Regions from separate parts of the Methylophilus sp. Q8 genome, predicted to be linked through region 2. Evidence: riboswitches for the same ligand, from Rfam matches in the RefSeq annotation. Region 2 holds a riboswitch; the other holds the start of a gene.

Region 1 (14,790 bases), 2.0 Mb from region 2:
AAGCAGCTGGGCCAGCAGTTGGCCAGCAAACAAGTATCCAGTGTCGAGCTGACGCAAGCCTATTTGCAGCGCATGACGCAGCTCAATCCGACCATTAATGCCTACGTCACCATCGACGAGGATAAAACGCTGGCGCAGGCCAAGGCAGCTGATGCACGCATTGCCACTGGTGATTTCGGCCCGCTGACCGGAATCCCGCTGGCGCAAAAAGACATTTTCTGTGCCAAAGGCTGGCGCACCACCTGTAGCTCAAAAATGCTGGAGACCTTTATCTCTCCGTATGACGCACATGTCATCAGCCAGTTTGATGCTGCGGGCGCTGTGAACCTGGGTAAAACCAATATGGACGAGTTCGCCATGGGCTCCTCCAACGAAACCAGCTATTTTGGTGGCGTGAAAAACCCGTGGGACTTTGACCGTGTACCGGGTGGTAGCTCGGGCGGTTCCGCTGCCGCGGTGGCCGCTCGTTTGTGTGCCGCTGCGACGGGCACCGATACCGGCGGCTCCATCCGCCAGCCAGCTTCTTTGTGCGGTTTTACCGGCCTCAAGCCCACCTATGGCCTGGTGTCGCGTTACGGCATGATCGCGTTTGCGTCTTCACTCGACCAAGCGGGCCCGATGGCCAAATCCGCCGAAGACTGTGCACTCATGCTGAATGTCATGGCGGGGTTTGATGAGCGTGACTCCACCAGCGTCAACCGTGAAAAAGAAGACTACACCCGCGGCCTGGCTGCCCTGACCGGCGAGCAGCCACTCAAAGGCTTGCGCATAGGTCTGCCTAAAGAATACTTTGCCGAAGGCCTGAGTGCCGATGTGGCCAAGGTCATCGAAACCGCTATTGCCGAATACAAAAAGCTGGGCGCCGAAATCGTAGAAATCAGTTTGCCTAATAACAATCTGTCGATTCCGGTCTATTACGTGCTGGCTCCGGCAGAAGCCTCCAGCAACCTGTCACGCTTTGACGGTGTACGTTATGGCCACCGTGCTGCCGAATACAACGACCTGATGGAAATGTACATGAAGTCGCGCGCCGAAGGCTTTGGTGCCGAGGTCAAACGCCGTATCCTGATTGGTACGTATGTATTAAGTGCCGGTTATTACGATGCTTACTATCTCAAAGCACAGCAAATTCGCCGCCTGATTGCGCAAGATTTTGTCGAAGCATTTAAGCACTGTGATGTGATCATGGGGCCAGCTGCCCCTTCGACAGCCTTTAAGGCCGGAGAGAAGACCAGTGACCCGGTCGCCATGTACCTCGAAGATCTGTATACCATCGCTGTTAACCTGGCCGGTTTGCCAGGCATGAGTATTCCAGCCGGTTTTGCGGCTAACTCAGAAGGCAAGTCCTTACCGGTAGGCTTGCAGATTATCGGTAATTATTTTGATGAGGCGCGCATGCTGGAGATCGGCCACGCTTATCAACAAGTGACAGACTGGCACACACGTATGCCGGAGGGAATTTAAATGCAGTGGGAAGTCGTCATCGGGTTGGAAACTCATACTCAGTTACAAACTAAATCTAAACAGTTTAGCGGCGCTTCGACCACCTATGGTGCTGCGCCAAATACACAGGCTTGCGAAGTGAGCATCGCTTTACCCGGTGTATTGCCGGTACTGAACAAAGAAGCCGTCGAATGTGCCATTAAGTTTGGCCTGGCGATTGATGCTGAGATGGCGCCACGCAGTGTGTTTTCCCGCAAGAATTACTTTTATCCGGATTTGCCTAAAGGCTACCAGATCAGCCAGTTTGAGTTGCCGGTGGTCGGTAAAGGCAAAATCACCATCCAGGTGCCTGCGACTAAAAATGCCGAAGCCTACGAAAAAGTCATCAATATCACGCGTGCACATCTGGAAGAAGATGCCGGTAAATCGGTGCATGATGCAGTTGAAGGCATGTCCGGCATAGACCTCAACCGTGCAGGGACGCCGTTGCTGGAAATTGTGACTGAGCCAGATATGCGCAGCGCAGCGGAAGCGGTGGCTTATGCCAAGAAATTGCATGAACTGGTGCAATGGATCGGTATCTGTGATGGCAACATGCAAGAAGGTAGTTTCCGTTGTGATGTCAACGTGTCGGTGCGTCCAAAAGGCACTGAGAAATTAGGTACCCGTCGCGAAATCAAGAACCTCAATTCGTTCAAGTTTATGCAGCAGGCAATCGAGTACGAGACACAATGGCAAATTGAGACGCTGGAAGATGGCGGCACCATCCAGCAGGCAACCGTGCTGTTTAACCCGGATACGGGTGAAACGCGTGCCATGCGTAGCAAGGAAGAAGCCAACGATTACCGTTACTTCCCAGACCCTGACTTATTGCCGCTGGAAGTCACCGAAGCAGATAAGGCACGTGTGAAGGCCGAGATGCCAGAACTGCCACAAGCCTTGCAAGCGCGCTTCAGCAGTGAATACCAACTTTCCAGTTATGATGCCAGCACCCTCACTGCCTCACGCAGTCTGGCCGATTATTTCGTTGCTGTGGTCAATGCTGGTGCTGAGCCTAAACAGGCCGCTAACTGGGTGATGGGCGCGTTGTCAGCCAGGCTGAATGCCGAAGAAAAAGCCATTGCTGATAGCCCGCTGTCTGCTGTGCAGCTGGCTGCTTTACTCAAGCGTATTGCTGATAACACTATCTCTAACAATGCCGCCAAGCAGGTGTTTGAAGGTTTGTGGGCCGGCGAGGGCGAAGTAGATGCCATTATTGAGGCCAAGGGCCTCAAGCAGGTCTCTGATACTGGCGCCATAGAGGCGATTATCAATGAAGTACTGGCCGCTAACCAGGCGATGGTGGATGAATACAAAGCCGGTAAAGAAAAAGCTTTTAATGCGCTTGTTGGTCAATGTATGAAAGCCTCCAAAGGCAAGGCCAATCCGACCCAGGTCAACGAACTGCTTAAGGCTAAACTGGGCTAAAGCGGATTATCCTGCTGTGGTATGGCAGGATAATATTGACGGACCTTATTCTTCTTCAAGCCAGTTGTTATTAATGGCAATCAAATCTGGCAGGCACTGCAACATGGCGTCGACGACAGCCGGGTCAAAGTGCTTGCCACGATTGGCTTCAATTTCTGCAATGGCATCTTCCACAGGCCAGGCCTCTTTGTAGGGGCGCTTGTTGAGTAAGGCATCAAATACGTCAGCCACCGCCACAATGCGAGCCTCCACCGGAATAGCCTCCCCTTTTAAGCCGAACGGATAACCGCTGCCATCCCATTTTTCATGGTGGTAAAGGGCGACGGAGTGTGCCAGCTTGATCAGGGGTGATGTGGAGTTATCGAGGATTTTTGCACCCATTTCCGGGTGCTTCCGCATTAACTCCAGTTCTTCATCGTTCAATTTTCCTGGTTTGAGCAATACATGGTCAGGAATGCCAATTTTGCCGATGTCATGCATGGGCGCGGCATGGATCAATTGTTCGGAGAAATGCGGATCCATACCCATTTGCAAGGCCAGCCTGCCAGACACATGACTCATACGCATGACATGCATGCCGGTTTCATTATCCTTGAACTCGGCAGCGCGGCCTAAACGCTGGATCAGTTCCAGGTGGGTGCGTTTCAGTTCGTCGATATGCACCAGTGATAAGTGCGTTTTGACGCGTGCTCGCACCAGGGCGGGTGAAATCGGTTTATTGATGTAATCCACACCGCCTGCGGCAAAGCCTTCAGACTCATCGGCCTCTTCTGCCAATGCGGTGACAAAAATGACCGGGATGGTGTTGGTTTCGGGGTCGCTTTTGAGCTGTCTACAGACTTCGAAGCCAGTCATGCCTGGCATCATCACATCCAGCAAAATTAGGCCGGGTCTTTCTTTTTTGACCAACTCCAATGCGTCCATACCGTTTTTGGCAAAACTCAAACGGTAATTGTCCTGTAGCACCTGCTTCAACACTTTAAGGTTAAGTGGTTCATCGTCAACAATCAGAATTTTTGCTTGTTGCGCGGTGTTGTCCATCATGAGGAAGTCTCCTGGGTCTGGATTGCCAGTAGCTGGTCAATATGCACGGTCGCTTGCTCAAAGTCAAAGTCATTCAATAACTGCGCAATGGTATTCAAGGCCTGGCGCCACGCCGCAGGGGCGTGCTGAACGAGTTTGCTGACGAGCGCATCATCCAGCTCATTCATGACGATCAGTGTACGTAGTTCTTGCAGCCAGCCTAATAGTTGCGCGGCTGGCAGTTGAGTCTCATGCGTAGAGGCGGTCACTGCCTGCTGCAATAGCAAGGGCGTGATGGACGCATGCAGTGACTGTACGTGTGTTTGCAACTGAGTCACCAGTGCAGGGCAGGTGTGCCACTGATCCTCGCTCACTTGTTCCAGTGCGTGATAGCTCTCCTGAATATTGCTTAGGGCGAGATTGGCGCTGACACCTTTATTAGCATGCGCGAGTTGCTTCACCGTGGCGTAATCCTGCGTTGCGATTGCGTGCTTAAGGGTAGTGATGTGCTTGCGTGACTCTTGTATATAAATATTGATTTCATGCAGGTAAGTTTGCTGGTCACCCCACAACTGGATACCTTTTTTCAGGTCGAAATGCGTCGTTGCGGGTATGGATGGGGTGGTGTCGGTGGTCATTACCACAGGTTCCAGTTGTAATACGCGCTGAATTTCTGCCAGTAATAATGGCAGTTCAATCGGTTTGGACGCAAAGCCATCCATGCCGGCTTCGGCGGCGGCTACCCGGTCCTGATCAAGCACGCTAGCTGTCAGCGCAATAATCGGCGTTCTGGCCCTGCCGGATTTTTGCTCTAATGCGCGTATATGCATGCTGGCGCTGAGGCCATCCATGACAGGCATTTGGACATCCATCAAAATCACGTCGTACGGCTGGGTTTGCCAGGCGTCGACGACTTCCTGGCCATTGCTGGCCAGTGTGAGTTGATGGCCTTGTTTTTCCAGCACAATGTTTAATAGCCTGCGGTTTTGCTCAATATCATCTGCAGCCAGAATTTTCAGTGCGGGCAAGGTCAATGCTAACGCATTATTTTGTGCTGAGTTTTCTGGCGCGCGGCCTTCTGTGAGCGGCAAAATCACTGAAAAACAGCTGCCGTTGCCAATTTTGCTGCTGGCGGTAATGCGGCCGCCCATTAACTCTACCAATTGTTTGCTAATGGTGGTGCCCAGGCCGGTGCCGCCAAAGCGTCGGCTCATCGAAGCGTCCGCTTGGGTAAATGGTTCAAAAATCACATCCAGCCGGTCTTCATCAATACCAATGCCGGTATCAATGATGTCAAACTGCACTTCACCTTGCGGTGTCAGGTGCACATTGAGTTCAACATGGCCGGTCTCGGTGAATTTGATGGCATTGCCCAGCAGGTTGGTCAGCACCTGGCGAATGCGGTGTTCGGCGCCGATATAGTAGCCAGCTGTTTCGGGGGCTAAGTTCAGCTTCAGGTCCAGCTGCTTTTTACGTGCCTGCAACCAGAGTGAGGAAATCAGGCTATCGACCATTTCGCGCATGGAGAAATCCAGCATTTCCAGTTCCAGCATGCCTTTTTCCAGCTTGGCGCTATCCAGGATGTCATTGAGCAAGTGCAGCAAAGACTTGGCTGACTGGCTGATGGTTGATAAATAGTTGCGCTGTTCCGGTTGCATGGGGGTATCCAGCAACAATTCGCTAAAGCCGATAATAGAGTTCATCGGTGTGCGAATCTCATGGCTCATATTGGCAAGAAATGTACTTTTGGCGTTGGCTGCTTGCTCGGCAGTTTCTTTTGCCTGCCGCATTTCTTGTTCCATTTGCTTGCGTTCGCTGATATCCATCATAAACATCAACACTTTAACGACCTTGCCGTCTACATCACGCACCGGGCTGTAAGAGGCATTGATCCAGATTTGCTTGCCTGCTTTGCCGTAACGCAAAAACTCGCCATGCACGAACTCACCCCGGCGCAAGGATGACCATTTCTTCTGGTAGGTATCGGTCAGGGCAAAATCAGGCGGGCAGAAAATAGAATGATGGCGGCCTTCGATGTCTTCCGCCTGGTAGCCCAGCAGGTCAAGAAAGTTCTGGTTGGCCGAAATAACAAAGCCATCAATGGTAAATTCGGCCACGCTGGTGGAGTAATTGATTGCGTTGACTATGCCTTCAAATTCGGCGTTTTTCTGCTTGGACTCGGTGATGTCCAGCAAGACGCCATCCATGGCATATGGCATGCCGTCTTTATTCAGCAGCGGTGAAGCGAATGCTGATACCCATTTTTCATTACCGTTGCGATCCGTGATCCTGAACTCCACTTCAAAGCTTTCAAGCTTGGCAATGGCTTTTGCTGCAATCGGGCGCACACGTGCGATATCGTCAGGATGCATCAAGGGCGAAAAGCGTAATTGCCCGATGAGAAAATCTTGGGCGGGCCAGCCTGTCATTTGTAGCACGGCGTCGCTGATCAGTTGTATGCTCCAGTCGCCCGCCAGGCTGACGCGGAAAGTCACGCCTGGAATGTTGTTCATCATGGACCGAATCTGCTGGTCTTTTTCGCGCACCGCCTCTTCAATCGCTTTGCGGTGGCTGAGGTCGGTAATGAAGCCCACATATAAGGTTTCATTGGCAAGCTTGACTTCACCAATCGCCAGTCGAATCGGAAAGGTTGAGCCATCTTTGCGCATGGCATCCAGATCGCGGCCTTCGCCCATGATTTTTGCCTGGCCCGTCGCCTGGTAATTTTTCAGGTAATAAAGGTGATTGGAACTGTCCGGTTCTGGCATCAGCAGGGAAATATTTTTGCCTTTCATTTCTGCTTTGGTCCAGCCGAATAGTTTTTCGACGGCGTCATTGCAGGCGATCATTTCGCCGGTGGTATTGATGGTGACGATGCCGTCTACGGCTGTATCCAGAATGGTCGACAAGCGTGTTTCACTGGCCTGGATGGTCGCCAGCATTTGCCGGTAGCGTATCAGGGCGTTAATCGCCGTGGCGATGATGCCGATGAGGATAGTGACCAGCGTAATGCCTAGCGCCATGGTGATGGATTGGTTGTCATCCGGGTTAAAGCCGGGTTTCGCTTCACCCAGAAAGCGCGCAGACGCCATGCCGGTATAGTGCATGGCGGTGATGGCGCTGCCCATCAGCACGCCGCCCAGGATGATGCTCACTTTGGGCGGGATTTTGCCTTTCTGGTTTAGAAAGATGCCTGTCCATAGTGACAGTGTGGATAAGGCCACGGCGACCACCACTGAAACCAATACCCATACCAGGTCAAACTTGAGCACAGGCTCCATACGCATGGCGAGCATGCCGATGTAATGCATGGCACCAATGCCTGCACCGACGGCAAATCCGCCTTTAAGCAGCTTGCGATAATCAATCTGGTTTTCAGACATCAGGCTCAGCGCGTAGTGTGATGCCAGGATGCCTGGCATCATGGAGACCAGGGTGGCATCCGGATAGTAAGAAACCGGCGTGCAGATTTGATAGGCCAGCATGCCAATAAAGTGCATGGCCCAGATGCCGGCACCTAATGATACTGAGCTGGCGATAATCGAAAACCGGCGTGAAACCACAGACGTCTGTTTTTGTGACAGGCGCGTTAATTGCAGAGCAAGAATAGAGGAGCCAATGGCAACCACGGCCGATAACACCACCAGCCAATCATCATAGCTGCCATAGAGCAGGGCGGTTGGAGAGCCTGCTCTGAAAAAGAAAATACCGTACCAATCCATGCTTGATTTGCCTTGTGAGTCCCTGTTTGACTACTTCCCACGTATAGTCTAGCGGGTACAGGTCTGCAGTAAATGGCGGAATAATTGCAGGTTCGGTGCTTAGTTTTTTAAATTACTGCTCGTTTTGATTGATATTGCGATCAGCCTGATTGAAAAACCCTGCCGAAGCAGGGTTTTTTGGCGCAAAGCAATCCATGCTAGTGCGTGCAAAGCGCGTGGCAAATCAACTGGTAGCAAATGGTCATAAAACCGACGGTGGTGATGACGAAGCTGATGGCGGAAAATACTTTCCACTTGGTTTTGCTCCAGAAGTCCGGGTCAAACGCCGCAATCACAAACACGGTCGGGTTAGTAAAGCCACCAATCGCTACGCAAACACAGGCAAAATAGTGCAACTCAACGCCTGCCGCTTTGGCCGCCCCAAAAAATCCCAGGTTAAACAAGGCCATTAAGGCATAGTCAACGTGGGCGCGGATCATGGTTTTGTAATCGACCAGAAAGTCGCCATCTATGCCTTTGATGGGAAACCAGCGCGCGAATGTCATCAACCATGCTGACAGAATTAAAGCGGTAGTACAGGCCACGGCCCCTATGAGTAAAGCTTCCATTGTGATCTCTCCTGAGTTCCTGATTGAAATAAATCCCGTATGTTTTTATAGTCGGGTGACATGATTGTAGACAGGTCTGTCTATTTGTCAATGGCAGGCAGTTGCAAAACTTTGTTTTGCTTGCGTTATCAGGTGTTTTCGCGCACAATTCGTCCGTTGCTAGGGGTCTGTAAATCCTTCATTTATTGAAAGTTTTGCAGTGAGAGTTACCCTTCGAACCTGATGTGGTTAATACCACCGTAGGGAATGCAAACCTTCACATGCATCCTTACGTCTTTTTCTTTTAAGGATGCCAATGAACGCTATTGATAAAAATATCAAGTTCGTCAACGCTGATGCCAAAGTTGACGAAGCTGCTACCAAACCGTTTGCCAAATCGCGCAAAATCTACATTGAAGGTTCCCGCCCTGATATCCAGGTGCCATTCCGTGAAATTTCATTGAGTGATACACCGTCCAGTTTTGGCGGTGACACCAATCCACCAGTCGTGGTCTACGACACTTCAGGCCCTTACACTGACCCGACGGTCGAGATTGATATCCGTAATGGTTTGCCAGCACTGCGTGCCCAGTGGATCATGGAGCGTGGCGATGTGGAGCAACTGGATGGCCCGACCTCTGAGTTCGGTCATCAGCGCCTGGTAGATCCACAGTTGGCAGAAATGCGTTTTAACCTGCACCGCAAACCATTGCGGGCAAAGGCTGGCCAGAACGTGAGCCAGATGCACTATGCGCGTAAAGGCATCATTACGCCGGAGATGGAGTTTATCGCCATCCGCGAAAACCAGCGCCGTGAAAATATGAGCGAATTGCTGCAAACACAGCATCCTGGCCAGAATTATGGCGCCAGCATTCCAGCCGTGATTACGCCAGAGTTTGTGCGTGACGAAGTGGCCCGTGGCCGCGCCATTATCCCAGCCAACATCAACCACCCTGAAATCGAGCCGATGATTATTGGCCGTAACTTCCTGGTCAAAATCAACGCCAACATCGGTAACTCAGCCCTCGGTTCTTCGATCTCTGAAGAAGTAGAGAAAATGGTATGGGGCACGCGTTGGGGCGGCGATACCGTAATGGATCTTTCTACCGGTAAAAACATCCACGAAACCCGTGAGTGGATTATCCGTAACTCACCAGTGCCAATCGGTACCGTGCCTATCTACCAGGCACTGGAAAAAGTAAACGGCAAGGCTGAAGACCTGACCTGGGAAATCTTCCGCGATACATTGATTGAGCAAGCCGAGCAGGGCGTGGATTATTTCACTATTCACGCTGGTGTACGCCTGGCCTATATCCCAATGACGGCAAAACGCATGACCGGCATCGTGTCACGCGGTGGTTCGATTATGGCGAAATGGTGTTTGGCGCATCACCAAGAATCCTTCCTGTATACGCACTTCGAAGATATCTGCGAGATCATGAAGCAGTACGATGTGTCCTTCTCACTGGGTGATGGCTTGCGTCCTGGCTCTATCTACGATGCTAACGATGAAGCGCAATTTGCAGAACTCAAAACCTTGGGCGAACTGACGCAAATCGCCTGGAAGCACGATGTGCAATGTATGATCGAAGGCCCAGGTCACGTGCCTATGCACTTGATCAAAGAGAACATGGATCTGCAACTGGAACACTGTGGTGAAGCTCCGTTCTACACATTGGGGCCTTTAACTACCGACATTGCACCAGGTTATGACCACATCACTTCCGGTATCGGCGCGGCCATGATCGGCTGGTACGGCTGTGCCATGCTGTGCTACGTCACCCCGAAAGAGCACTTGGGCTTGCCAGACAAAGAGGACGTACGCGTAGGTATCATTACCTACAAAATTGCTGCGCACGCTGCAGACCTGGCAAAAGGCCACCCAGGCGCACAAATTCGTGACAACGCTTTATCAAAAGCACGTTTCGAATTCCGCTGGGAAGACCAGTTTAACCTCGGCCTGGATCCGGAAAAAGCCAAGGAATTCCACGATGAAACCTTGCCACAAGAGGGCGCAAAGCAAGCCCACTTCTGCTCCATGTGCGGCCCACATTTCTGCTCGATGAAGATCACACAAGACGTCCGTGATTATGCGGATAAGCTGGGGGTTGATGAACAAGCCGCCCTGCAAAAAGGTATGCAGGAAAAAGCGATTGAATTCGTGAAAAAAGGGAGCGAGGTTTATCAGAAGGTGTAACCTGTCTGATTAGCGCTTAAAAGCCAGCAGCGATGCTGGCTTTTTTTATGGCTATTTGCGACACGTGCCAGACAATATGCGGCCTGTTTTCTGCAAAGTGCCTCGGGCACAACATCAGTCACGGTAACGGTGTTAAGGTTTGTCTATCTATGCCAAAGGGGTGTGCCATGTCGTCTATTCTGGATAATGTGCTGAAAGAATTACCTGCTTATTTGGGTAGTTTTACCCAGATGCTGACGCAGCCAAAGCAACTGGTGCGTGACCATCTGCAGACTGACGATGCCAAAACCAGACTGGAGCAGTCGATTGCATTTTTGTTACTCTCATTCACCATTGCGGTTGTGCTGGCGGTGGTGTTTCCCGAAATGACCAATCCTGTGCAATTGGCCAGTGATGAAGCAGGCATGGCCGCGCATGCGCTGGCGGCAGTGCGTTTATTGTTCGAATTATTGGGTTTGTTGGCGCTGGCTTATCTGGCGGCTAAAGTCGCGGGGGTGCAAAGTGGTTTTCAGCGCTTTTTCGGGGTGATGTGTGCGGCTTGCGGCGTCATGCTGGTGATACAGGTGCTTGCTGCCTCGCTCACCAATATCAGCCTGGCTGACCCGGTGACCGCAAAATCGTGGATCGCGCTAGAAAAAGGTATGGCAGACCTCAAGCCCTTGCTGGAGCAAGGCGTGCTTTGCGCGACCAATGCCCAGACGGGTGACGTGAGTCCCAATGCGCAGCTGGGCACACAACTACAATCTCAGCTGGCGGCGTTGCAGGCCATTTATCTGCAGGCAACCGGCCGGCCCTTGTTTAAGCTGGCGGCCGGACTGCAATTGCTGGCATTGCTTATTCTGCTGATCTGGTCAGGTCGGCTATGGGCGCTGTATCTGCAAGGCCATGCACTCAGTACCGGTAAGGTGGTATTGGCGACGGTATTGCTCGTTGTATTTACTGGTGCAGGCACGCTGGTGTATGAGCTGGTGAATGCCGGGCGCACCATGATGGACTTATACCGGCATTGCGGATGAATTATTTGGCAGGTATTTGCGGCGTTTATTCCCTGATTCTGTCATAGCAACCCGCGTTATAGTCCACCATCTACTCAAGCGGCTAAAGGGCATCCATCATGGCGGACAACCTGCAAAGCAGTATCGTACGAGACTTCCGGCAGACATTGTTGTGGCCGATACAGTTGATGACCGACCAGCACAGTGCTGGCGAGGTGCATTGCCCCTGGCAACTGCTAAAAGCCGCGCCTGACTCGCCCTGGGTTGAGATAAAAGACGAGTTTCTGCAGGCTTCTCCGTATTTGAGCGAAGCACGCTATCAGGAGTTTGTGACGTTTTTGCCGTTTGCCCAGCGCTTTTTATATGGTGAAGGCAAACATGGTCGTGAGTCTGGCGGCTATGGTGAGTCGCCCATCCATATTTTCACGCGTAGCGATATTCACCAGGTGCGTATTACCCTGCATGGCGAGCCTGAGCCCATCGTCCTGCGGGTGTCTCACGTCGAGTTGTATTTCTTTTTTGATATTGATGTCGCCATGCTGGCATTTGAGGTGACAGGTAAAGACCTGCCATTGAAATCTGCCATGGAGGTGATGTACCGCCTGGGCCGGACTTACCCTAACTATTGGGATGATACGGGCGAAGGCGGTCACTGTGCCCAGTTGATTGAATGGCTGGATCAGCAGGGCCAAGTGCTTGCGCGCTCCGATTATGAAGACAAAGCGCGTTATCTCTCTTATGTGAAAGAAAACCATGTGCCTTGCGTGTCATTGCACTGGCTGGCGTTGCTGCATCCTTTGGTGCCCCATTATTCCGACCAGGCCGGAGCCTTACGCTACCGTGAAATTGAGTACCAGCGCATGCCCTTGATGGCCTACCTGTCGTTTGACGATGTCAGCCAGCTGAGTCGGGGCGACCTGATTCGCCTTGGTCTGGTGTGTCAGCCCTGGCATTCGGAAACCCTGCCATTTACCGAACACTTTTTGCAGGAATTCGAAAAGCATAATTGCTATGACCGCTATTGGGACGAAGCGCGGCAAGACCCGTGGAGTACTACCCGCATTATGTGTACCGGGCAAAATTTTGTGGTGGTCGGCAGTCATCAGCACCGCGTATTTACCAATGAGCGGACCGGTATCAAGCGCCATTACCAGAACCAGTATTTCCTGCTGTTTTTAATCGCACATTTTCAAAAAGCCGCTTTGCTGATGTTGTCAGACCGCATGGTACAAGCTATTAGCCGCCTGGATATCCAGAGCGAAGATTCGGTGAAAAACTTCCGCAACCGTATCCGTAATGCTACTGCGGTGTTTTTACGTTTTACGCATCGCTATTGGTTTGAAAACGTCTCAGACCAGGCTGTGGCTAAAGACCTGTTTTCACTGATGCTGAAACAGCTGGATTCTGTGAGCCTGTTTGAAAAAACCCGCCGCCGCATTATGGACATGGCCGAGTATCTGGAAGGTGAGGAAATCAAGCGTCAGGCAGACACCGTCGTCCGCCTGACCGTAGTGACGATTCTGGGCCTGATTGGCACCATGACCACAGGTTTACTGGGTATGAACTTGATTGATCTTACGCAATCCAGCACGCTGGAGAAACTGGCTTATTTCTCGGTTGTGTTTATTCCGGTCAGCTTGCTCACGTTTTACACCGTCATTAAATCCAGGCGGCTGTCATTGTTTCTGGATGCGCTTTCCAACGAGGGCGCAGGCTTGCGCTATAAATTGGCCAAGCTGCGCAGTGTCTGGGTCGGTAAGCTGGATGATCGATAAAGCGATGCTCTAAGATGGATGACCATGCTGCCAAGTCCAACAGTTGTTAAAAAGTGAATCTTTGCGCTTAAACACTATCAAACCAAAACCAGCGAAATACTGGCAATATTGATAGGAGAACGACATGAGACGCAGGCTCTATTTTGTTTTACCCAATATTAGAAGTGCGCAAGCCATGATGAATGAGTTGCTTCTGGAACGCATTGATGAAGATCATATTCACTTTCATGCAAAAAATGAGCAGACCCTGGGTAACTTGCCTAAAGCCAACGCTGTGGAAAAATCTGATGTGGTTTACAGTGCGCTGGCGGGGTTTGTGTTTGGTGCCGTGTTCGGGCTGTTTGGCGGCATGCTGGCTTATTTGGTGCCCTGGTGGTTTGGTGAGGTCACGTTGATGGTGATCCCGTATTGCATGGTGTTGGGTGCCTTGTCATGTGCTGCCTGGGCAGCGACGGTGGCGACAGCCGCGCCCAGTTACCGGATCAAGGCATATTCTGCCCAAATTGAGCAGGGTAATATCTTGATGATCGTGTCTGTGCCCTTGCGCCGGTTGAGTGAGGTGCGTCAGCGGCTGATGCGACATCACCCGGAGGCTATGTATAGCGGTGTCTGGCCAGCAGAGCATCGGCTCTTTCCGTAAACATCGACTGATGAAATACAAAAGCCAGCAATGCTGGCTTTTGTATTTAACGGGCTTCTTTTAGCCATATTGGGCTGATTTCAAAACTGCCACCTTCATGACTGACCAGGATTTGCCGGTCCTGGATGGTAAAGCTGATGGTGAGCCCGCGCGCAGCAGCGGCCGCCAATTGCTCAGTTTCGGGCAGGTTAATCACGGTCACATTATCGTGCTTGAGCACCGCTTTATGGTTCTGATCCCACCACATGTCTGCCGTTCTGCCGCCATAGAGCACTTGCACTACCTGCGCTGACCGACCGCAGGCTTTGCGGATGTCGCGCTCATCAGGCAAACCGACGCAAATCCAGCGTTCAATCGCTCCCGTCAGGTCTTTTTGCCAGAGGTCGGGTTCATCGTCTTCGCTCAGGCCTTTGCCAAACAGCAGTGTTTCCTCTGCATATAGTGCGAAGGCCAGCAGGCGCACCATCAAGCGTTCATCGGTCTCGGACGGGTGTTTGGCCAGCGTAAGATGATGTTGCTGGTAATAGTGCCGATCCATGTCTGCAATATTGACATCGATTTTATAAATGGTGGATTTCAGTGCCATGCGTCAGTGGGCTTGAGCGATAAAAGTAAAAGTGCTGCGAGTATAGCAAACATGCGCGTACACATGGGGCTGGCGACGTATGTATCTGCCAGGCTACAACAAATTGCTTGCTTCTTTAAGCTGCCCATGTAAAATAAAAATGAAACGTTTTATTTTTATTTCATGCAAGCACTTTCATCCCCCAATCTCCTGGATGCGTCACCAATGAAAACCAAAGTCGGCCGTCCAAAATCAGGCACTGAACAGGAGCGTCATATCTTGCTGCTGGAGCAGGCGTTAGCACTGTTCATGACAGAAGGCGTGACGCAAACCAGTGTGGCGCATATTGCCTCTGTGTGTGGGGTCTCGACGCGGA
Region 2 (14,790 bases):
AACAACTCCTACAGCAATAAAACCAACATGCCAAAGCCATGGCCAACGGCTGATCTGTAATGTATCAGTTTTAGCACCATGTTTATGCCATGCCCAAAAACCATAAATCGCCATGCCAATATAGTAAAAATTCAGCAGCGCTTGCATGGGAAGCTGACCTTCCCAAAACAGCATGGTGTATACCAGAGTACTGAAGAAGGCAAACAGCCAACACCATTGTGACTCTTTTGCCGCCAGCAAAATATAGGCCACGCCCATCAAAGCCGCGGCGATTTCCCAATTGGACATTTGTTGAAATGCAGTCAGGATGGGCTGGAAATTATCTTGGTTCATGATCGATAAACACGCAAGAGATTAATGAGAAGGTCTATACATCAACCACATCGGCCCTGTCTGTACCAATAAACTTCATCACAAATACACTGTGCGGCAACGCATTAAACACCGCCTCCATTTCAGCATCCAGGCAATCCATCACGTCGCGATACTCGCCAAACACCTGCGTCGCCAGGCTATTACGCTTGACGACCAGATGTTCATTGGCTTCGAGCTTATTTATGAACTCAAGAATGGGTTCTACATAGCCCTCGGTTAAAGGGTACAAACTAATATCGACTGAAATACGCATTTAGCGCTCCTTTCATCAGGCGAGCTCTTGCTCTGGCAACATTTTAGTAATCATAACTGACGGTAATACCGGCTACGCGTGGTTGACCGTATTGAATATATTTTTCATTAACCGTGTAGTTATTCGCTGGGTTGTTAGGAAAGTAAAATCCTCGAGCGGCATACTCTTTGTCAAATAAATTCCGTACCCAACCGCTGACCTTCCAATGTTTGTCATGCTTATAATCGAGGCTTGCATTCACAAGCGCATAAGCATTAGATTTTGCATTATGACTGTCTGAAAAATAAAACTCGTCTTTTCCTTCTACATTCGCGCGCAACGTCAAGTTTTCATTCGCATAGAACTCAGAACCCAAGTTAAATGTGTATCTGGGAGCGTTTGATACTTGGCGACCATCGAAACTCACTCCGTTTGCGATATGGTTTCTAAACTTGGCATCCAGTAGACCCAATGATCCCAGGATGCGTAGTTTGTCAGTTGCAAACCAATCGAAACTCGCTTCCAAGCCTTGATGAGTCGCATTTGAAGCATTGTTAATATATTCTAGGAATGGGCCACTACCAAGAGCCTTGGAAGACTTGATCTGGGCATCATTTCGCTCTGTGCGAAACACAGATAATGTTGTAATCAACGTTTTGTTAAACCAACTGGATTTAATACCCGTCTCGAGACTGATGTTATATTCCTGCTTGATATTGCGTTGCTCACTGTTCAGTCGGCCATCATTATTAACACCACCAGCTTTAAAGCCACGCGACAATGTTGTGTAAAGCAAATGGTCTTGATTGGCTTGATAGTTCAATCCAATTTTTCCACCGAATAGATTTTCAGCAACAGAAGTGTTATCGATATTCACTAGGTTATAGGCATCATCGTAACCTGTTGCATCAGATAAAGTGGCTTTGAAATGCTCAAGACGCAGACCATTGGTCAACGTTAATTTTTCGGTCAAATAAGTATCTAGTTGACCATAAAGCGCAGTATTGTTGGTTTCATAATGGCCGCCCGAGTTGGGGTCAGCATAATAATTGGAATTGATTTGAAAGTTTTCTTTTTGGTTATAATGAAATAAACCGACTGTCCAATCTGTGGTCCCGCCAAAGATTCGACCTGGTTTATCAGAGAGCGCACGAACATCAAAAGAGTAGTTCTCACGTTTTCGGTTAAAACTCTCAAAATAATCCGGCGGTACAGCGGTCCAATCTGCATCGTAGCTGTATAGTACGTCTGAATGAAGGTAATTGACTTGTGATTGAATAATCACTGCATCAGACGCTTGCCAATTAGCTTTTAACGCTAGCGCATTAGTTTCTTGATTATCAGAACCTGGCTGATTAGATCTTGTTTTGCCGCTATTATCCAATGTAAAAGCATCATAGCCATTGCGAATGTTTAAATGCAGATAGGTCAAATCTACAGTTAAGTTTTCGGTAGCTAGCCATTTTAACTTGCCACGTAGCGTCAGCTCGTTTTGGTCTTGGGTATCATCGCGACCTAAATATACATTCTTAACATAACCATCTGATTGATGGTTGTAAACGGCAAGTCTTCCCAACAAGGTATCATCTTTTATAGCGCCGCCAACAGCAAAACCAACATTTTGCGTATCATAATTACCAGCGGCAGTCTCAAAGTGCATCTTAAAGTCTTTGGTAGGCTCTTTACTACGCAAATTAATGGTGCCTGCTAAGCCATTATTACCAAATTTGGTGCCCTGTGGACCACGTAAAATCTCTACCGAATCAATATCAAACAGCGTTGCGGCACCGCCAATACGACTAAAGTCTATTCCATCGATAATCAGCCCAACTGAAGGGTTTATTGGAGATGAATACTGACTGTCTTCACCCATGCCGCGTATTTGAAAAAACTGCCCCCGAGAAGCGCCACTGGCAAAACCAACGTTGGGTGCCAAGTTAAGCACTTCTTCCAAGTGTTGCGCGCCACGTGACTCTATGGTTTCTTTGTCAATTTCGGTCAGGCTGACAGCTGTTTTTTGTGCGGTACTGGGGCGAAAGTCTGCGCTGACCACAACTTCCGAGAGTTCAACGGCTTTGTTGTCATCTTCTACACCCAACGCAGGCATGGTCAGTAACAGCCCGATGAGGGGTAATGGTTTTGTAATCGGTTTCAAGGTAATCCTTTCTATCAAGATACATAAAAAGGACAGGGGGAGAGTGACAAGGACGTGAGTAGGTGTGTTGATGAAACAACAAACCAAAAACATTTGCGTTGTAGAGGCTCTGCCTGTCCCTACGCCAGCATTATCTGGGTCAGGTTCATTGGGTTTCTCACTTGCGCGAGATCTCAGGCGTTAGCCACCCCAAGGCGTTTTGATTTTTCAATCAGGGTGAGATTGTATTTTAATATCAACAACTTGGCTAGAGAGCGATGTTGAATGGTGTTTGAATTTAAAGCACAATTTGCAAAGTTTAATGATTCCAGCTTTAAATCGCAGTGTTCTAAAAACAAAAAACCCTGCATTGCAGGGTTTTTTATTGAATACTAGCTACAACAAATCAATTAGAAATGTTTGTAGTGTTTTTTCAATTGCTTAACTACTTCCCACTGGGATTTCAAGCCTTTTGGAAACTCAACATAGTCACCAGCCTTGATCGTTACAGTGTCGCCACCTTGTGGAGTCACTTTGAATTCGCCTTCTAACACGTAGGCTTTTTCAGTCGCTGTGAAATCCAAAGGGAATTTTGAAGGTGCGCAATCCCATGTGTTCCAGCTTTTTACGCCCAGTTCTTTCAGCTTCTCTTCTGATGGGTTATGGTCGATGATGATTTGAGTCATGACGATTCCTTAAATTGAGTAATTAAAACCTGCAAATAGAAATGCCGCAAAAACTGCGGCATGACATGTCTGGCGGAAGAGGTGAGATTCGAACTCACGGAGGGCGTGAACCCTCGACAGTTTTCAAGACTGTAGCATTAAACCGCTCTGCCACTCTTCCGGAAAGTCGGCATTATAGCAAACAATCAGTCATCTGGAAGCGTTATTCCAGGAAAAAGTACATCATTAAAGCCAAATTTTGTCAGATCACGGATACGCATGGGGTAAAGTATGCCAAACAAGTGGTCACACTCATGCTGGACGACACGCGCATGAAAGCCGCTCACGGTACGGTCAATCACGTTACCTTGCGGATCAAAACCGCGATAATGCAGATGCTGGTAACGTGGTACCACACCGCGCATGCCGGGGACAGACAGGCAGCCTTCCCAGCCCTCTTCTTCAGTTTGGTCGACCGGGGTCAATTCAGGATTAATCAGAATAGTGAACGGGACCTCTTCCGCATCCGGATAACGCGGATTCGCGCCGACGCCAAACATCACCACCTGCATGCTGACGCCAATTTGTGGTGCGGCGATGCCTGCCCCATTCATCTGCGCCATGGTGTCGTGCATGTCCTGAATCAGCGCATGCAACTCAGGCGTATCAAACTGGGTGACTTTATCTGCGACGCGATATAACAGTGGCTCGCCCATACGCAATACCGGTTTCACCGCCATCGTTGTCTCCTCCCCTACGCTATCGAACAGTCGTTATCAGCCAAATAATGCGCAATCACTGTGCGTACTTTATCCATGGTTTGCTGCAACAACGGCATCACTTGTTCAAACTGGATAGATTGCGCACTATCACCACGGCCAGCGGCAAAGTTTGCCACCGGACAAATGGCAGCATAAGCCAAGCCAAGTTCGCGTGCCAAGACCGCCTCCGGCATACCGGTCATGCCAACAACAGTGGCACCATCGTGCTCGTAGCGGTTGATCTCAGCTGCCGTTTCCAGGCGTGGCCCCTGTACGCACGCATAGACACCGCCATCCACCACGCTATAGCCGACATCAGCCGCCGCTTGCAGGCAGCGCTCGCGCATGGCCTGTGAATACGGCTGGGTAAAGTCGATATGGCGCACAGGCAGCTCAATGCCATCGTGATAAGTGTTACTGCGGCCATAGGTATAATCCAGAATCTGGTTCGGCAACACGATATCACCCGGGATCAGGTTGCGAGCGATGCCACCGACGGTAGCGACCGCCAGCAAGTTGCGTACACCAACAGAATGCAGCGCCCAGATATTCGCCCGGTAATTCACCGCATGCGGTGGAATGGTATGACCGCCACCATGACGCGCCAGAAACACCACTTCTTTGCCATTTATCTCGCCAAACACCAATGGCTGTGAAGGTTCGCCATACGGTGTACGTACGATCAAGCGTTTCGAAATATTTAAATTATCCAGCGCGGTCAATCCGGTACCGCCAATAATGCCTAACATCCTGTCATCCCCAACTTTGATTTCTCTTTAGACTTGTTCATCTGCAAGGCGTAAGCGTATCACGGATTTATGGCATACTTAAGCCATGCAAGCCTTTTCCAAGCCAGCCGAGCCATCTCCCAGCCTGACGCTGGCGCAAACGCACTACGAAAACTTCCCGGTTGCCTCCCTGCTGTTACCCGCGCATTTGCGTCATGCAGTCACGGTGATTTACCAGTTCGCGCGTGAAGCAGATGATATTGCTGATGAAGGCGATGCGACTGAAGCGTCACGGCTGCAAGCATTGCAAGCGTATGAAGACGAGTTATTGCTGATCCAGGCCTATATCAAGCCAGCTAAGCCCTTATTTATCGCCTTGCAGCAAGTGGTTAACACCCACAAACTGGACGTGCAATTATTGCTAGACCTGATAGATGCTTTTAAACAGGACGTGGTTAAAACCCGCTATGCCAATGTTGATGAGGTGCTGGACTACTGCCGCCGCTCGGCCAACCCGGTAGGCCGCTTGATGTTGCAACTATATGGCAGCGATACGCCTCAACACCGGCTGTGGTCTGACCAGATTTGCAGCGCCTTGCAACTGATTAATTTTTATCAGGACATCGCACCAGATCTGCAAAAACACGGTGCGGTTGGGCGCATTTACCTGAGTCTGGACGAGATGCAGGCCGCAGGCATCAGTGAGCAGGATTTACGTCAACAGCGTGTGGATGCGCCCTGGCAAGCTTTTTTCATGCACAATGTGATGCGCGCAGAAACCATGCTGCTAGCCGGGAAACCACTAGGTCGCGCCTTGCCAGGCCGCATCGGTTTTGAGTTGCGCATGATGATTGCAGGTGGCGAACGTATCCTACATAAATTAAAATCCTGCCGTGGCGATATCTATCATCATCGCCCAACCCTGAAAGCCTATGACTGGCTGCTGATTTTGCTGAAAGCCCTGTTTAAACAATGACACCGCAACAATATTGCCAACAAAAAACCCGTGAAAGTGGCTCCAGTTTCACGCTGAGTTTTATGTTTTTACCGAAAGACCGGCGCGATGCCATGACCGCGCTGTATGCGTTCTGTCGCGAAGTGGATGATGTGGTGGATGAATGCACCGATTACCAGATCGCCCAAACAAAACTCGCCTGGTGGAAACAGGAAATCCATAGACTGTTTCATGAAACCCCGCAGCACCCGGTCACCCAGGCCTTAAAACCGGTGGTCAATACTTTTCATTTGCAAGAAGCGCATTTCGTTGAAATCATCGATGGCATGCAAATGGACACGCAATACAACCGTTATGCCGACTTTGAACAACTGGCCTTGTATTGCTACCGGGTTGCCAGCGTGGTCGGGCTACTTTCTGCACAAATTTTTGGCTACAAAGAGCAGGCAACGCTGGAATATGCGCATGACCTGGGCATGGCATTTCAGCTGACCAATATCATTCGCGATGTCGGTGAAGACGCCCGACGCGGCCGTATTTATATTCCCCTCGATGAGCTGGAGCGTGCCGGCGTGACTGAAGATCAGTTACTCAACAGTCAAGCTTCGCCACAAACACAGGCGTTGCTGCTTAAGCAAATTGAACGCGCGGAAATGTTCTATGACAAAGCGCTGAGCCAACTCCCCAAGGCTGATACCAAACCGCAATTGCCGGGACTCATGATGGCCGCTATTTACCGCGCGCTGTTGCAGGAAATTAAACCTGAGCCCAACCTGGTGCTGACGCATAAAGTGGTGCTGCCCCCCTTCAGAAAGCTCAAACTGGCGCTGGGCGCATGGTTTAACTATCGCAAAGCATGATCGCTACCGCGTCTACTCACCGTAAAATTGCGATCATCGGTGCCGGGCTGGCTGGCGTGTCTGCAGCACTCAGGCTGTTGCAACATGGCTACCAGGTGTGTGTGTTTGAAGCCGCGCCACAAGCAGGCGGCCGTGCACGTGGCGTCGCTCATGACGCCACCACCTTGGATAACGGCCAACACCTGTGTATAGGCGCTTATCGCGCTACGCTGACTTTGCTGCAAGAGGCCAACATAGAGGCAGAACAAGTGTTTATGCGCCTGCCACTGGCCCTGCATATGCACAATGGTGCTCAGCGCATGTCATTGGTCACGCCCACATGGCTCCCTGCCCCGCTACATTTATTATGGGGCTTACTCAGTGCGCGAGGATTGGATTGGCAGAGCAAGTGGCGCGCGATCTGCTGGATGCAGCAACTCAAGCAACAGGCATTTGCACTGCCTCATGATTGCACCGTTGCCGCCTTGCTGACGGAAGGTCAGCAAACATCTTTCGCGATTAGCACTTTGTGGGAGCCTCTCTGTTTGGCGGCGCTGAATACACCGATTACCCTGGCCAGCGCACAAACTTTTCTCAATGTGCTACGCGATAGCTTCCAACACCATCGCCAGGACAGTGACTTTCTGGTGGTAAAAAGCGCTTTATCCACTGCATTGATACAGCCATTGCTACAGCGGATTAAAACATTGGGTGGTGATGTCAGGCTACGCACCCCTGTCATCGCGATACAGTCCAAGGAAGACAGCTGTGAGGTATCGACAGCGACAGGCGCAGAAACATTCGACAATGTGATTATTGCAGCAGGCCCGCATCAACTCAAAACCATCGTCGGTGAACTGACATCCAGCCCGGCATTCGACTATCAGCCAATTACCACGATTTACCTGCAATACGGCGTCGAAACGCGCTTGCCTCACCCCATCATGGGCTTATGCCATGGCCTGGCACAATGGGTATTTGACCGCGGACAATGTTGCGATCAGCCAGGATTACTCGCTGTAGTCATCAGTGCGCATCCGCCACTCATCGCCGATAAAGCCGCCTTGGTGAAGCAATGTATTGATGAAATCAACCAGGCGCTATCTGCTTATCAGATGTCACTGCCTACGCAACCCCAGTGGTCGCAAATCATCACCGAAAAGCGCGCCACTTTTAGCTGTACACCAGACTTGCCACGCCCTGCGACGCTCACCTCTAACCCGCAAGTATTTCTGGCCGGTGACTATATCGCCGGGCCCTACCCGGCCACCATTGAGGGTGCGGTCACCAGCGGCTTTGCGGCCGCGCAGGCGATCATAAGCGGCGTATAACGGTTAACCTGCCGAATCTTTGCACACGACCGCGAGGTGATTATTCGCTGGCCGGTAAATACCATCCCCGCTATCAGGAAAACTCTCTTTAAAAGACAACTGTTTGTCCACCTCATAACCCTGTGAACATAACGCACCCGCCTTGGACTGGCACTGCTCCCATGTCGTATTGAACTCGCTGCACGTCAGTGTATAGCCCATCTTGCCTTGTTGCGTCGTATATTGGTGAGGAGTCACGCTGGCACATGCAGACACGATCAGTGGTAAAAGAAAAATGATTTTTTTCATTATTTTTGCTCCTGATGTATTTTTTATTCAGTGTCATCTTATTGTCACACCCATGTGATAAGAGACACCCAGTTTGGGCAAGCACCTGTTGCGAATAGTTGCATGAAGTTTTTGTGACTAAATGGCCGCACAGTGGCGCAAAACATGGATAGCTTTTCCCTGTATCGAAGTCGCTACAAATTGCTACAAAACCCCACCCGTTTGTAACTGACAATCCCGCCCCCGTTTTTTATACTGCATGCATCGTTCATCGCAGAAAGGCAATCACCGTGAAATACGCCACCGTGATGACCACAGGTTTGCTCGTCAACATCTCGATTTTTGCATCAGCTATGCCATCTACAGAAAGCTATGCTGAATTGATGGATAACAAACAACGCATTATTAAACAACTGGCTAAACAGGTGGAATGTGTCAGATTAGCCAGTGATGACCAGGCGCTACGCGCATGCCAGGCGACATTAACGCGTGTAGAAGTAAATGTGATGGATAAAACGGCGAAGAATGCCCAAAAGTTAAAAACTGACAATCCGAAACAAACTGAGTTTTTTTAATGATTTAGCCTAAATACAGGCTCACAACCGCTTCCCTGTGGCTGTCCTCCCTCTTCTGGGCAGCCTCACTCTCTGGCAACGATTGCATTCCCGGCAGTCGTTGCCATTTTTTTATGCGCGCAGCACGTCTATCGCTTGCTCTAACCGGTCCACCGCATCAATATGCAAACCGGCCACACCGCCTTTGGGGGCATTGGCTTTGGGGATAATCGCATGCGTAAATCCCAGCTTGGCCGCCTCTTTCAGGCGCTCTTGCCCACGTTGCACCGGGCGCACCTCCCCTGCCAGACCGACCTCACCAAACACAATCAGCTTATTGGCCAAGGGCTTGTTTTTAAGTGAAGAGACAATGGCCAGCAATACCGCCAGGTCAACGGCAGGTTCACTGATTTTGACGCCACCGACCGCGTTGATAAATACATCCTGGTCGAAACAGGCCACACCTGCGTGCCTATGTAATACCGCCAGCAGCATAGCCAGGCGGTTTTGCTCCAGGCCGACACACAGGCGTTTGGGATTAGGTGCATGTGCGGTATCTACCAGCGCCTGAATTTCAACCAGCAAAGGACGCGTGCCCTCTTGGGTGACAGTAATACAAGAGCCAGGCACCGGCGACTCATGATGCGATAAAAACAAGGCTGAAGGATTGCTGACCTCGCGCAAACCTTTTTCAGTCATGGCAAATACGCCCAACTCATTCACGGCGCCGAACCGGTTTTTAAAGGCGCGGATCAGCCGGAAACTCGAATTCTGGTCACCTTCGAAGTAAAGCACGCTATCGACGATATGCTCCAGCACGCGCGGCCCAGCCAGCGAACCTTCCTTGGTAACATGGCCCACCAGGATCATACTGATGCCTAGTTGTTTGGCGATGCGCGTGAGTTGCGCGCTGCATTCACGTACCTGCGCCACAGACCCTGGTGCAGACTGTAAAGCTTCGGAGTACACGGTTTGAATCGAATCGATCACGACTACATCTGGCTTGTGCTGTTGCAGCACCTGGCTGATTTTTTCCAGGTTGATCTCGGCCAGCACATCCACCTGGCTGGCATCCAGTCCCAAACGATGCGCACGCATGGCAATCTGCTGCGCAGATTCTTCACCGCTGATATAAAAAGACTTCAGGCTTTGCGACACCTTGCATACGGTTTGCAGCAACAGTGTCGACTTACCGATCCCGGGATCACCGCCAATCAGCACCACGCCACCAGCTACCAAACCGCCGCCCAATACACGGTCAAATTCGGCAATACCGGTTGCCTGCCGCGACACATCCTGCGCCTCGACCTCGGCCAGTTTCTGCAGTTGCGCCGTCGGTGCCAGGCTGGCAAAGCGGCTTTGCGTCACTGCCTCAGGCACGGTTTCTACCAGCGTATTCCAGGCATTGCAGCTCGGGCACTGGCCTTGCCATTTAGGCTCAGAGGCACCACATTCAGTACAGGTATATTGTGTTTTTGCTTTAGCCATGAATTTTAAAAGGCACCCTGGCCGTGACGGCGCATAACAATTCGTAACCGATGGTACCGCTGGCATGCGCAACCTCATCTACCGGCACTTGCTCGCCCCACAACTCCACTGTACTGCCGATGGCAGCCTGTGGAATATCGGTAATATCGGCTGCCAGCATATCCATCGAGACCCGCCCCAATGTGCGGGTTAAATGACCGGCTACGGCAATGGGCGTGCCTGTAGGGGCATGCCGTGGATAACCGTCCGCATAGCCGCAAGCGACAATCCCCACGCGTGTGGGTTTGTCTGCGGTAAACAGGCTGCCATAACCGACACTCTCACCCGCGGCAATTTCCTGCACGGCAATCAGCCCCGACTGCAATGTCATCGCCGGTTTCAAGCCAAGGCTGCTGGCTGATTTTTCAGCTACAGGCGTCGCGCCATATAGCATGATACCAGGGCGTACCCAGTCTGCATGTGTGTGTGACTGCTGCACAATAGCCGCGGAATTGGCCAGCGAGCGTGCATAGGAGGCTGGCATCATCTGCGCCACGACTTGCATGGCAGCACCCGTGCCATCGGCCACATCTGCGTTGGCGAAATGGGTCATCAATATCAGTTCACGCACATTCGCTGAACTAGCCAACTGCTGTAATGCCTGGTGATAGTCATGCGGCTGAAAGCCCAAACGGTGCATACCGCTATCCAGCTTCAGATACACCCGCAGCGGAATATTGGGGGCACTCTCCAGCACCCACGCCAACTGGGCTTGATGGGAGACCACCGTATCCAGATGATAGCGGTCAACCAGCGCCATTTCCTCAGCCGAGAATACGCCTTCCAGCAATAAAATCGGGTGCTGGTAACCAGCATCGCGCAAGGCAATCGCCTCACTGATATTGAGTACAGCAAAGGCATCTGTTTCCTTTAGTCCACGCGCGGCATTGAGCAGGCCGTGGCCATAGGCATTGGCCTTGACGACGGAAATGACTTTAGATTGCGGCGCATAGCGCCTGACTTGCGCTAGGTTATGCGCCAGCGCAGCTTCTGAAATATGAGCAATAATAGGACGCATATATAATGCCAGCCAGATTAATACTCGTCAGGCATATACGCGGCGTTGGCGTAATCCATAAAGCGTGTATGTGCGCCCATAAAGGTCAGGCGCACGCGACCAATCGGGCCGTTACGCTGCTTGGCGATAATAATTTCTGCCGTGCCTTTTTCAGCACTGTCCGGGTTGTAGTACTCATCCCTGTACACGAACATGATCAAGTCGGCATCCTGTTCAATCGCGCCAGATTCGCGCAAGTCACTCATTACCGGACGCTTGTCCGGACGCTGGTCCACACTGCGGTTTAACTGCGAAATCGCAATTAATGGCACGTTTAACTCTTTAGCCAATGCTTTAAGCGAGCGCGAGATTTCTGAAATTTCTGTCGCCCGGTTTTCACCCTGGCGGCCAGCTGGTGAACTCATCAACTGCAAATAGTCGATAACGATCAGACCTAGCTCGCCAGTCTGCCTATGCAAACGACGCGCACGAGCGCGCACGTCAAAGCTGCTTAAACCAGCGCCTTCATCGATATAAATCGGCGCTTCGTTGAGTTTGCCCAGGGCCGTGGTCAGCTTTTCCCAGTCCTCGTCTTCGAGGTTACCGTTACGCATCTTATGCTGGTCCAGGCGGCCAATCGAACCAATCATACGTGTGGTCAGTTGTGTGGCGCCCATCTCCATCGAGAAAATGGCCACGGCTTTATTGGTCTCCAGCGCCACGTTTTCGGCAATGTTAATCGCAAACGCGGTTTTACCCATGGACGGACGACCGGCAATAATCACCATATCCCCGCCTTGCAGGCCAGAAGTCATGGAATCAAGGTCACTAAAGCCGGTCGGGATACCCGTCACATCAGAATGATTTTCACGTGAATACAGGTAGTCAATACGGTCTGCCACTTGCGGCAACAGTACTTGCATGCCCAAAAAGCCCTGGCTCTTGCGGTTACCACCTTCAGCAATCTGGAAAATCTTGGCTTCTGCTTCATCCAGCAATTGCTGTGCATTACGGCCATTCGGCAGATAAGCGCTTTCGGCAATATCGGTGCCGACAGTGACCAGTTGGCGCATGACAAAACGTTCATGCACGATTTCCGCATAACGGCGAATATTGGCCGCGGTGGGTGTATTCTGTGCCAGCGCGCCCAGATAAGCGACACCACCCACGGTAGTCAATTCATTGCTGTTTTCCAGCGACTCAGCCACCGTCACAATATCAGCAGGCTGGTTGCGCTCAATCAAGCGCGCAATATGTTCATAAATCAGCTTGTGGTCGTGCTGATAGAAGTCCTGCGGGGCCAAGATATCGGCGATCTTGTCCAGCGCTTCATTGTCGAGCAACAGCCCGCCCAAGACCGATTGCTCAGCTTCGATGGAATGTGGAGGGAGTTTTAAGAATTCGAGTTGTTCATCAGCCATCTGGTGATTATACCGAAAAGCAGTCTGGCTTTTTGAGCTTTCAGGACAGATGAAAGATTAAAATACTTTAGCCACAGAGATCTCAGAGGACGCAGAGAAAAATCTCATACACTATACTTGCAAGTTATCGAGTAACTTTATACAGCGCGAGCCACAAACGCTGTTGGCTCTGTGGCTAAAAAGAAAAAAGGCTACCGAAGTAGCCTTTTCTTGTACTGCATGCAGAGGCTTGATTAAGCTTCTGGCGTCACTGTTACAGTGATATCTACAACCACGTCGTGGTGCAGCGCAACGCTCACAGCGAAGTCACCGATGTTCTTCAGTGGGCCGTTTGGCAGGCGCACGTCAGATTTTTTCACTTCGTGACCTTGTGCTTGCAAGCCTTCAGCGATGTCCATGTTAGTCACGGAACCGAACAGACGACCATCAACACCCGCTTTTTGAGTCACGGTCAGGCTGAAACCAGCCAGTTTTTCGCCACGTGCTTGCGCAACGGCCAACAAGTCGGCTTGTTGTTTTTCCAACTCAGCGCGCTGTGCTGCAAAAACAGCTTTGTTTGCTTCTGTTGCACGTTTAGCTTTACCCTGTGGAATCAGGAAGTTACGGCCGTAACCGTCTTTCACTTTAACCACGTCACCCAATGAGCCCAGGTTTGCTACTTTTTCCAATAAAATTACTTGCATGTTGTTCTCCTAAGCCGCCAATTAACCTGGGTGTTTGTCTGTGTAAGGCATCAGCGCCAGGAAACGCGCGCGTTTAACCGCGGTTGTCAGTTGGCGTTGGTATTTAGCCTTGGTACCAGTCATACGGGCTGGGATGATTTTGAAGTTTTCAGAAACGAAATCTTTCAACAGATCTACGTCTTTGTAATCAACTTCTTTGATGCCTTCTGCGCTAAAACGGCAGTAACGGCGACGTTTGTACATATCTCTTGCCATTTGAAACTCCTTAAATTCTTTAATACTGTATTCGCTGTAATTCTTGTATATGCAGTACCACTTGTGTGCTTTTTGCACTGCGCTGTGCCAAAAACCCTTTGACTTTGATGTGATCGCCGCTTTGCAATGGCAGATTGGCTTTCTCACCAATCAGCACCGCAGGTAATAGACACTGCACTTTTCGATTCAGGCCAGCTTCGCTTTGCTCTGAATCATGTTGCAATTGCAATCGCAACAAGGGTAAGCCTGCCGGTGTGTAACGCAACGCTTCAATAGATTGAATGGTTGCCGCAATCACCAGCGTATTCACAACACTTAAGCAGCAGCCTCGGTGGTAGCAGCAGGTGCGTCACCAACGATGGTTTTGGATTTTTCCTCTTTCATCATTGGGCTTGGTGCTGTGACTGCTGTTTTCGTCGCGATTGTCAGGTGACGTAATACAGCATCGTTAAATTTGAAGCCGTGTTCCATTTCTTCCAGTACTTCCTGGCTCACTTCGATGTTCATCAACACGTAGTGGGCTTTGTGTACTTTTTGAATTGGATAGGCAAGTTGACGACGGCCCCAGTCTTCCAAACGGTGGATGTTGCCGCCATTGCCAGTGATTTGAGCGCGGTAACGCTCGATCATTGCTGGCACTTGTTCACTCTGGTCAGGGTGAACAATAAACACGATTTCATAGTGTCGCATGAGATTTCCTTGTGGTTATTAGCCACCTTCAGAACCAATCAACGTTTGCTGGGAGCATACATTGCTTGCGATCAAAGTGTGGCAAGGTTGCAAAGCACGCGATTATAAACCGGATTTGATGCTGCAATCAAGGACTTATTACTTTTTGGGCGGATTCTCTAGCGTCTTGTCTTCTTTTGGCAGGTAATAAGGGTCAGACACATAGCCCGGCCCTTTCATAATAATGATCACGATCAGGCCGATGGTCATGGCGCCAATAAAAAACCAGAAGGTAAACAGCAAACCAAGAAACATGGCCGTACGTTCAACGTCGCGTGTCAGCAAGTCGCCATGTTGCCACCAGGCATGCACTAAGGGTGTCGCAAACACCAGAGTG

What was found. A riboswitch is a leader RNA that binds a small molecule or an ion and turns the genes downstream of it on or off. The one in region 2 is predicted to bind thiamine pyrophosphate.
Region 1: it holds a riboswitch for thiamine pyrophosphate, as region 2 does, so the genes downstream of both, thiC (phosphomethylpyrimidine synthase ThiC) here and GQ52_RS13550 (TonB-dependent receptor) in region 2, are expected to answer to the same signal.

What each region holds. Positions count from the first base shown of each region.
Region 1 is NZ_JUHE01000001.1:875,921-890,710, reverse strand. Features, by position in the region: gene gatA (Asp-tRNA(Asn)/Glu-tRNA(Gln) amidotransferase subunit GatA) at 1-1,464, shown strand, start outside; gene gatB (Asp-tRNA(Asn)/Glu-tRNA(Gln) amidotransferase subunit GatB) at 1,465-2,910, shown strand; gene GQ52_RS04360 (two-component system response regulator) at 2,956-3,954, opposite strand; gene GQ52_RS04355 (PAS domain S-box protein) at 3,951-7,655, opposite strand; gene GQ52_RS04350 (hypothetical protein) at 7,853-8,263, opposite strand; TPP riboswitch at 8,415-8,527, shown strand; gene thiC (phosphomethylpyrimidine synthase ThiC) at 8,559-10,439, shown strand; gene GQ52_RS04340 (hypothetical protein) at 10,607-11,455, shown strand; gene GQ52_RS04335 (hypothetical protein) at 11,554-13,209, shown strand; gene GQ52_RS04330 (hypothetical protein) at 13,334-13,849, shown strand; gene GQ52_RS04325 (YaeQ family protein) at 13,896-14,435, opposite strand; gene GQ52_RS04320 (TetR/AcrR family transcriptional regulator) at 14,640-14,790, shown strand, end outside.
Region 2 is NZ_JUHE01000001.1:2,869,928-2,884,717, forward strand. Features, by position in the region: gene pnuC (nicotinamide riboside transporter PnuC) at 1-333, opposite strand, end outside; gene GQ52_RS13545 (YkoF family thiamine/hydroxymethylpyrimidine-binding protein) at 368-628, opposite strand; gene GQ52_RS13550 (TonB-dependent receptor) at 672-2,762, opposite strand; TPP riboswitch at 2,861-2,964, opposite strand; gene GQ52_RS13555 (cupin domain-containing protein) at 3,152-3,427, opposite strand; tRNA gene GQ52_RS13560 (tRNA-Ser) at 3,498-3,587, opposite strand; gene def (peptide deformylase) at 3,613-4,146, opposite strand; gene GQ52_RS13570 (S-methyl-5'-thioinosine phosphorylase) at 4,161-4,916, opposite strand; gene hpnC (squalene synthase HpnC) at 5,002-5,871, shown strand; gene hpnD (presqualene diphosphate synthase HpnD) at 5,868-6,710, shown strand; gene hpnE (hydroxysqualene dehydroxylase HpnE) at 6,707-8,020, shown strand; gene GQ52_RS13590 (hypothetical protein) at 8,024-8,308, opposite strand; gene GQ52_RS13595 (hypothetical protein) at 8,578-8,862, shown strand; gene radA (DNA repair protein RadA) at 8,974-10,329, opposite strand; gene alr (alanine racemase) at 10,322-11,386, opposite strand; gene dnaB (replicative DNA helicase) at 11,404-12,786, opposite strand; gene rplI (50S ribosomal protein L9) at 13,020-13,469, opposite strand; gene rpsR (30S ribosomal protein S18) at 13,491-13,724, opposite strand; gene priB (primosomal replication protein N) at 13,744-14,034, opposite strand; gene rpsF (30S ribosomal protein S6) at 14,040-14,414, opposite strand; gene GQ52_RS13635 (hypothetical protein) at 14,553-14,790, opposite strand, start outside.